One region of the Sphaerotilus sp. FB-3 genome, then DNA from elsewhere that is predicted to be linked to it. Evidence: predicted binding sites of a transcription regulator. Region 1 holds the regulator's gene; the other holds the start of a gene.
What was found. Region 1 encodes sigma-54, which starts transcription at its own class of promoters, with help from an activator protein. Its sites were predicted from a motif close to TGGCANGNAANCTGCTTT; they were not measured.

Region 1 (3,559 bases):
GTGCCGGCCCTGGGCATTCACGGCCGCTTCTACACCTCGCCGGCGCTGGCCGGCGGCGAAGGCGCCTCCGAGATCCAGGGCCAGACCCGCGCGCTGGCGCTGACCGACCAGCTCGTCGCCAGCCTGCGCAAGGGCTGAGGCCCGGCGGACCTGGAACCGGCCGCCTGCTGCGGCCGCCCGCCCGGTGACACCGGGCGGATCGAAGGCTACAATGCAATTTTCATGCCTTCGATTGCCACTGATGGCTGCTGTCGCTGTTCCGTGCTGGTTTTCACACCGCTGCCTGCGTCCGGCCCCGGCCCTGCTGGCGGCAGCCCTGCTGATGATCGCCAGCATCGCGCCCGCCCGGGCCGAGCGCGCTGACAGCTCGCAGCCGCTGGCCTTCGATGCCGGTCGCATGGTGCTCGACGGCAAGCGCAAGGTCCGGGTGCTCAGCGGCGGGGTCGAGATCAGCCGCGGCACGCTGCTGCTGAAGGCGGCCCAGGTCGAATTGAAGGAAACCCCGCAGGGCGGCCAGTTCGCGATCGCCACCGCGGCCGACGGCCAGCTCGTCACCTTCCGCCAGAAGCGCGAGGGCGTCGACGAGACGGTCGAGGGCCAGTCGCGCCGCATCGAGTACGACAGCGTCAGCGAGACGGTGCGCTTCATCGGCCAGGCCCAGGTGCGGGTGCTGCGCGCCGGCGCACCAGCCGACCAGGTCAGCGGCCAGACCATCGTCTACGACCACGGCCGCGATGTCTTCGAGGTGCAGGGCGGCACGCCGGCCAGCGCGCAGCCCGCGGCGCCCGGCGCCGCCAGCGGCCGGGTGCGTGGCGTGCTGACGCCCCGGCCGGCCGGCGCGGCCTCGCGCCCGGCCGGTGCCGACGCTGCGGCGGAGGGCTCACGTTGAGCGCCCCGCCCCGCCAGCGCCTCGAGGCCGAGGGCCTGCAGAAGCGCTACGGCGCGCGCCTGGTCGTCAAGGATGTGCATCTGGCGGTGCACAGCGGCGAGGTCGTCGGCCTGCTCGGACCGAACGGCGCCGGCAAGACCACCAGCTTCTACATGCTCGTCGGCCTGGTCCGGGCCGATGCCGGCCAGATCCGCATCGACGGCGAGCGGGTCGAGCAGCTGCCGATCCACCAGCGCGCCCGTCTCGGCCTGTCCTACCTGCCCCAGGAGGCCTCGATCTTCCGCCGCCTGACGGTCGAGGAGAACATTCGTGCGGTGCTGGAGCTGCAGCAGGATGCCGACGGCCGGCCGCTGGGCCGCCGGGCCATCGACGAGCAGCTCGGCGCGCTGCTGGCCGACCTGTCGATCGAGCGGCTGCGCGACAGCCCGGCGCCGGCGCTGTCCGGCGGCGAGCGCCGGCGCGTCGAGATCGCGCGGGCGCTGGCCACGCAGCCGCGCTTCATCCTGCTCGACGAGCCCTTCGCCGGGGTCGATCCGATCGCGGTGATCGAGATCCAGCGCATCATCGGCTTCCTGAAGGCGCGGCAGATCGGCGTGCTGATCACCGACCACAACGTGCGCGAGACGCTGGGCATCTGCGACCGCGCCTACATCATCAGCGAGGGCCGCGTGCTGGCCGAAGGGGAGCCGGCGGCGATCGTCGAGAACCCACAGGTCCGCAAGGTCTACCTCGGCGAACACTTCCGGATGTGACCGCCCCATGAAACCTTCCCTCCAGGTCCGCCTGTCGCAGCATCTGGCGCTCACGCCGCAGCTCCAGCAGTCGATCCGGCTGCTGCAGCTCTCGACGCTGGAGCTGCATCAGGAAGTCGAGCAGATGCTCGAACAGAACCCCTTCCTCGAAGCCGACGAGGACAGCGGCGGCGGCCCGGAGGCGGTCACCGTCGAGGGCGGCACCAGCACGGCCGCCGAGCGCGAGGACTGGAGCGCGCCCGGCACCGACTCCGCAGGCGAGGTGCCGGCCGACACCGGCAGCAGCGGCGACGGCGAGGGCGCCGGCGTCGACCAGCTCGACTTCGACGGCGGCGACGCCGGCAGCGACTGGGACAGCGGCCAGGACGACTACCAGAGCCTGTCGGATGTCGGCGGCACCCGCAACGGCGCACCCGACGACGAGGACAGCGACTGGAGCGAGCGCTCCAGCGTCGCCGAGAGCCTGCCCGACCACCTGCGCAGCCAGCTGCGCGGCATGCGCCTGGCGCCCGAGGACCAGCTGCTGGTCGAGGCGCTGATCGACTCGCTGACCGAGGACGGCTATCTGGCCGATCCGCTCGAGGAGATCGCCGAGCGCCTGGCCGTGGGCCTGGAGCTGGGCGAGGCGCTCGGGCGCGATGTCGCGCCGGGCGAGGTCACCGCGGTCGACCTCGACCAGGCCGAGCTGCCCGAGGCCCCGACGCCGGAGGAGGCGCAGGCCGCCGCCGAGCTGCGCGAAGAGCTGCTCGGCCGGCTGCGCTGCGCGCTGGGCTGGCTGCAGAACCTCGAGCCCTGCGGCGTGGGCGCGCGCGATCTGGGCGAATGCCTGGTGCTGCAGCTGCGCGAGCATGACGCCACCGAAGCGCGCCGGGTCGCGATCCTGATCTGCCAGGGCCATCTGGAGCTGCTGGCGCGGCGCGACATGAAGAAGCTGGTGGCCGCCACCGGCGCCGACGAGGACGACATCCGCGACGCGCAGTCGCTGATCGTCACGCTCGAGCCCAAGCCGGGCCGGCGCTTCGCGCGCGCCGAGGCCAACATCGTCGTGCCCGACGTCATCGTGCAGAAGGCCGGCCGCGGCTGGCGGGTCGTGCTCAATCCGGACGTGATGCCCCGGCTGCGCATCAACGACATGTACGCACAGGCGCTGCGCCAGCACCGCGGCCAGCGCGGGGCCGACGACGCCGGCAGCGGCGCGACGCTCTCGGCGCGGCTCCAGGAGGCGCGCTGGTTCGTCAAGAACATCCTGCAGCGCTTCGACACCATCCAGCGGGTCAGCCAGGCGATCGTCGAGCGCCAGAAGGGCTTCTTCACCCACGGCGAGATCGCGATGAAGCCGCTGGTGCTGCGCGAGATCGCCGACGAGCTGGGCCTGCACGAGTCGACCATCAGCCGCGTGACCACCGCCAAGTACATGGCCACGCCCTTCGGCACCTTCGAGCTGAAGTACTTCTTCGGCTCGAGCCTGAACACCGAGGCCGGCGGCAACGCCTCCAGCACCGCGGTGCGCGCGCTGATCAAGCAGTTCGTCGCCGCGGAGGACCAGAAGAAGCCGCTCTCCGACAGCCAGCTCAGCACGATGCTGGAGGAGCAGGGCATCCAGGTCGCGCGCCGCACGGTCGCGAAATACCGCGAGGCGCTGAAGATCGCGCCGGCCAACCTGCGCAAGGCGATCTGAGCGATCCGGTACCGCGTCCGGGATGCCCGGGCTCGGGCGCGGGCTGGCGCACCACCAAGGTGCACCCCCGCCATGCCCGGCCGCCGCGGCGTGAAATGAATCCGGGATGACCCCGAGTGGCGCTGGTGCAGGCGCCCACCGCCGGGGCGGTTTTTCCGGATTTCCGCCGGCACGCCGCGTGCAAAGGCCATCGGGCACTCAGGAGCATCCCTTTCAAGGTGACCGCCCAGCAGCCTTGAG
Region 2 (3,559 bases), on a different contig from region 1:
TTCTTCTCAGGCACGTTCTTCTTGCCCTTGTTCTCGGCGATGTAGTCGCTCCACGGATCGGCGACCACCGGGCCCGGGGTCTTCCAGACCACGTTGAACTGGCCGTCGGCCTTCACTTCGCCGATGAAGACCGGCTTGTGCAGGTGATGGTTTTCCTTGTCCATCGTGGACGTGAAGCCGCCCGGCGCCTTGAAGGTCTGGCCGGCCATCGCGGCGATGACCTTGTCGGTGTCGGTGGACTTGGCCTTCTCGACCGCCTGCGCCCACATCTTGATGCCGATGTAGGTGGCTTCCATCGGGTCGTTGGTCAGCGGCTTGTCCTTGTGGCCGGCGATGTTCTTGGCCTTGGCGTAGTCGCTCCACTGCTTGATGAAGGCGGCGTTGGTCGGGTTCTTGATCGACATGAAGTAGTTCCACGCCGCCAGGTGGCCGACCAGCGGCTTGGTGTCCACGCCGCGCAGCTCTTCCTCACCCACCGAGAAGGCCACCACCGGCACGTCGGTCGCCTTCAGGCCCTGGTTGCCCAGTTCCTTGTAGAAGGGCACGTTGGAGTCGCCGTTGATGGTCGAGACCACCGCGGTCTTCTTGCCTTCGCTGGAGAACTTCTTGATCTTGGCGATGATCGACTGGTAGTCGCTGTGCCCGAAGGGGGTGTACTCCTCCATGATGTCCGAGTCGGCCACGCCCTTGGACTTCAGGAAGGCGCGCAGGATCTTGTTCGTGGTGCGCGGGTACACATAGTCGGTGCCCAGCAGCACGAAGCGCTTGGCCGAGCCGCCGTCCTTGCTCATCAGGTATTCCACCGCGGGAATGGCCTGCTGGTTGGGCGCCGCACCGGTGTAGAACACGTTCTTCGACAGCTCCTCACCCTCGTACTGCACGGGGTAGAACAGCAGCGAGTTCTTCTCCTCGAACACCGGCAGCACCGACTTGCGCGACACCGAGGTCCAGCAGCCGAACACCACCGAGACCTTGTCCTGGTCGATCAGCTGCTTGGCCTTCTCGGCGAACAGCGGCCAGTTGGAGGCCGGATCGACCACGACCGGCTCGAGCTTCTTGCCCAGCACACCGCCCTTGGCGTTGATCTCGTCGATCGTCATCAGCGCGACGTCCTTCAGGACGGTCTCCGAGATGGCCATCGTGCCCGACAGGCTGTGCAGGATGCCGACCTTGATGGTGTCGGCGGCCTGGGCCAGCATCGGCAGCGTGGTCACGGCGACGCCCAGGGCGACGGCGCTGAGCTTGGCGGCAAAGGAGCGACGGGAAGCTTGCATGACAGGTTGACTCCGGGAAGAGGCTGAGAAGCTGACGGTGTGCGTTGGCAGCGTTGGAATGGAGTCAGTGTCGAAGTCGCGGCCGATTCGTGAAATACGCCGGATGGCGTAGTGTTTCTCCCCCCTGGATGTGCGCGACAGCGCGCGGCAGCCGATCAACTTTCATGCAGTCCCCCTGGCTCTGGTGCAGACTGCATGGCAGCAGTCTTGCCTTTCCCTCGCCCATTCACTCTCCCCTTTCCCCTTCTTCTGCAACGTCAAGCCAAGAGCACGGAGCACACACGTGATGACGACCAAGATCACCAAGGCCATCTTTCCGGTGGCGGGTCTGGGAACCCGCTTCCTGCCGGCCACCAAGGCCCTGCCCAAGGAAATGCTGCCGGTGGTGGACAAGCCGCTGATCCAGTACGCGGTCGAGGAGGCCTATGCCGCCGGCATCCGAGAGATGATCTTCGTCAACGGCCGCAACAAGCGCGCCATTCCCGACCATTTCGACACCGCCTACGAGCTCGAGACCGAGATGGAGGCCGCCGGCAAGACCGAGCTGCTGGAGACGGTGCGCTCGATCAAGCCCGACGACATGCACTGCATCTACCTGCGCCAGCCCAAGGCCCTGGGCCTGGGCCACGCGGTGCTGTGCGCCGAGCCGGTGGTGCGCGAGGAGCCCTTCGCGGTGCTGCTGGCCGATGACCTGATGGTCGGCGAGCCGCCGGTGCTCAAGCAGATGGTCGAGCAGTTCCGCGAATGGCGCACCTCGATCCTGGCGGTGCAGGAAGTGCCGGCCGAGCACACGAAACGCTACGGCATCGTCTCCGGCCGCCCGGTGGGCGAGCGCATGCTCGACCTGACCGGCATCGTCGAGAAGCCGGCGCCCGAGGTCGCGCCCTCGCGCCTGGGCGTGGCCGGTCGCTACATCCTGACGCCGGGCATCTTCAAGGAGATCCGCAACCAGCCGCGCGGTGTCGGCGGCGAGATCCAGCTCACCGACGGCATCGCCGGCCTGCTGCGCCGCGAGAAGGTCTTCGCCTACACCTACCAGGGCCAGCGCTACGACTGCGGCAGCAAGGAAGGTTTCCTGCAGGCCAATGTCGAGCTGGCGCTGGCGCACCCGACGCTGGGCGCCGAGTTCAAGCGCTATCTCGACGCCCGCTACGGCGTGGCCTGAGGAAGATCGCCCGATGCTGTGGCTGAAGGCCTGGGGCGCGGCGCTGCTGGCCGTCGGCGTGCTCGACGCGCTGTGGCTGGGCTGGCTGGCGCGCGGCTTCTATGTGCGCGAGCTGGGCGACCTGATGACGCCGCAGGTGCGTGCGCTGCCGGCGCTGCTGTTCTATGTCGGCTATCCCGCCGGGCTGGTGACGCTGCTGCTGTGGCCCCGGCCCGACGCGATGGGCGAGGCGGTGCTGCGCGCCGCACTGATCGGCCTGCTGGTCTACGGCACCTACGACCTGACCAACATGGCGACGCTGCGCCACTGGAGCCTGCGCCTGGCGCTGGTCGACATCGCCTGGGGCACGCTGGTCAGCGCCGCTGCCGGCGCGGCCGCCTTCGCGGCCACACGTCCCTGATTCCAGCCCCCTGGTTCCAGCCCCCTGGTTCCAGCCCGGAATCCAGGCCAAAAAAAAGCCGCTCCCGGCATGGGAGCGGCATCAAAGGTACGGATTGAAGAGACAAAAGAGCAAGAACAAAGAGCGACGGTCGGCAGGGGGACCGACCGGAAGATCGATCAGGCGCGCGGGCGCGACCTGACACGAACCAGCACGCCGAGGCCCAGGGCCATCAGCGCGAAGGATGAGGGCTCCGGCACCGAAGCGACGGAGAAGTCGATGGCCACCAGCGGCGCATTGCTGCCATCGATGCTGTAGCGATTGCTCAGCGTGAACTGCAGATGCTGGGTGCCGGCCGGCAGCGCAAAAGGCTGCCAGCCCGAGTCGCCCGACCAGCCGGCCGCCAGGATGTCGGACGCCCGCCAGACATCGGGATTGGCGGTGTCGCCGTCGTAGACCACGGACACGCTGTCGTCGTAGGCCGGAATGCCCGGGCCCGCGTCCGAGTACAGATAGTCCGCCGCCAGCAGACGCAGGAACAGCTTGTCGCCAGCCGCCGAAGGCAGATCCAGCGTGAACTCCGCCTGGCTGCTGTGGCTCACCGGCGTGGTGGTCCCGGTCGGGGGCATCGGGCCCATCTGCAGCAGGCCGAAATAGCCGCCGCTCACCGGCGTGACGGTGGTGGTGTAGGCAAACGACGGGTCATGATCGTCGGTCAGCGTGACGGTGTAGCTGCCCTGC

Region 2: a site for sigma-54 is predicted at 1,458-1,475, ahead of urtA (urea ABC transporter substrate-binding protein). Genes of this name have one in related genera too.

Annotation. Positions count from the first base shown of each region.
Region 1 is NZ_BQWE01000011.1:48-3,606, reverse strand. It holds gene NFT33_RS05060 (thiol:disulfide interchange protein DsbA/DsbL) at 1-138, shown strand, start outside; gene lptA (lipopolysaccharide transport periplasmic protein LptA) at 242-889, shown strand; gene lptB (LPS export ABC transporter ATP-binding protein) at 886-1,641, shown strand; gene rpoN (RNA polymerase factor sigma-54) at 1,649-3,319, shown strand.
Region 2 is NZ_BQWE01000002.1:4,290-7,848, reverse strand. It holds gene urtA (urea ABC transporter substrate-binding protein) at 1-1,274, opposite strand, end outside; gene galU (UTP--glucose-1-phosphate uridylyltransferase GalU) at 1,561-2,439, shown strand; gene NFT33_RS00360 (DUF2177 family protein) at 2,453-2,839, shown strand; gene NFT33_RS00355 (PEP-CTERM sorting domain-containing protein) at 2,998-3,559, opposite strand, start outside.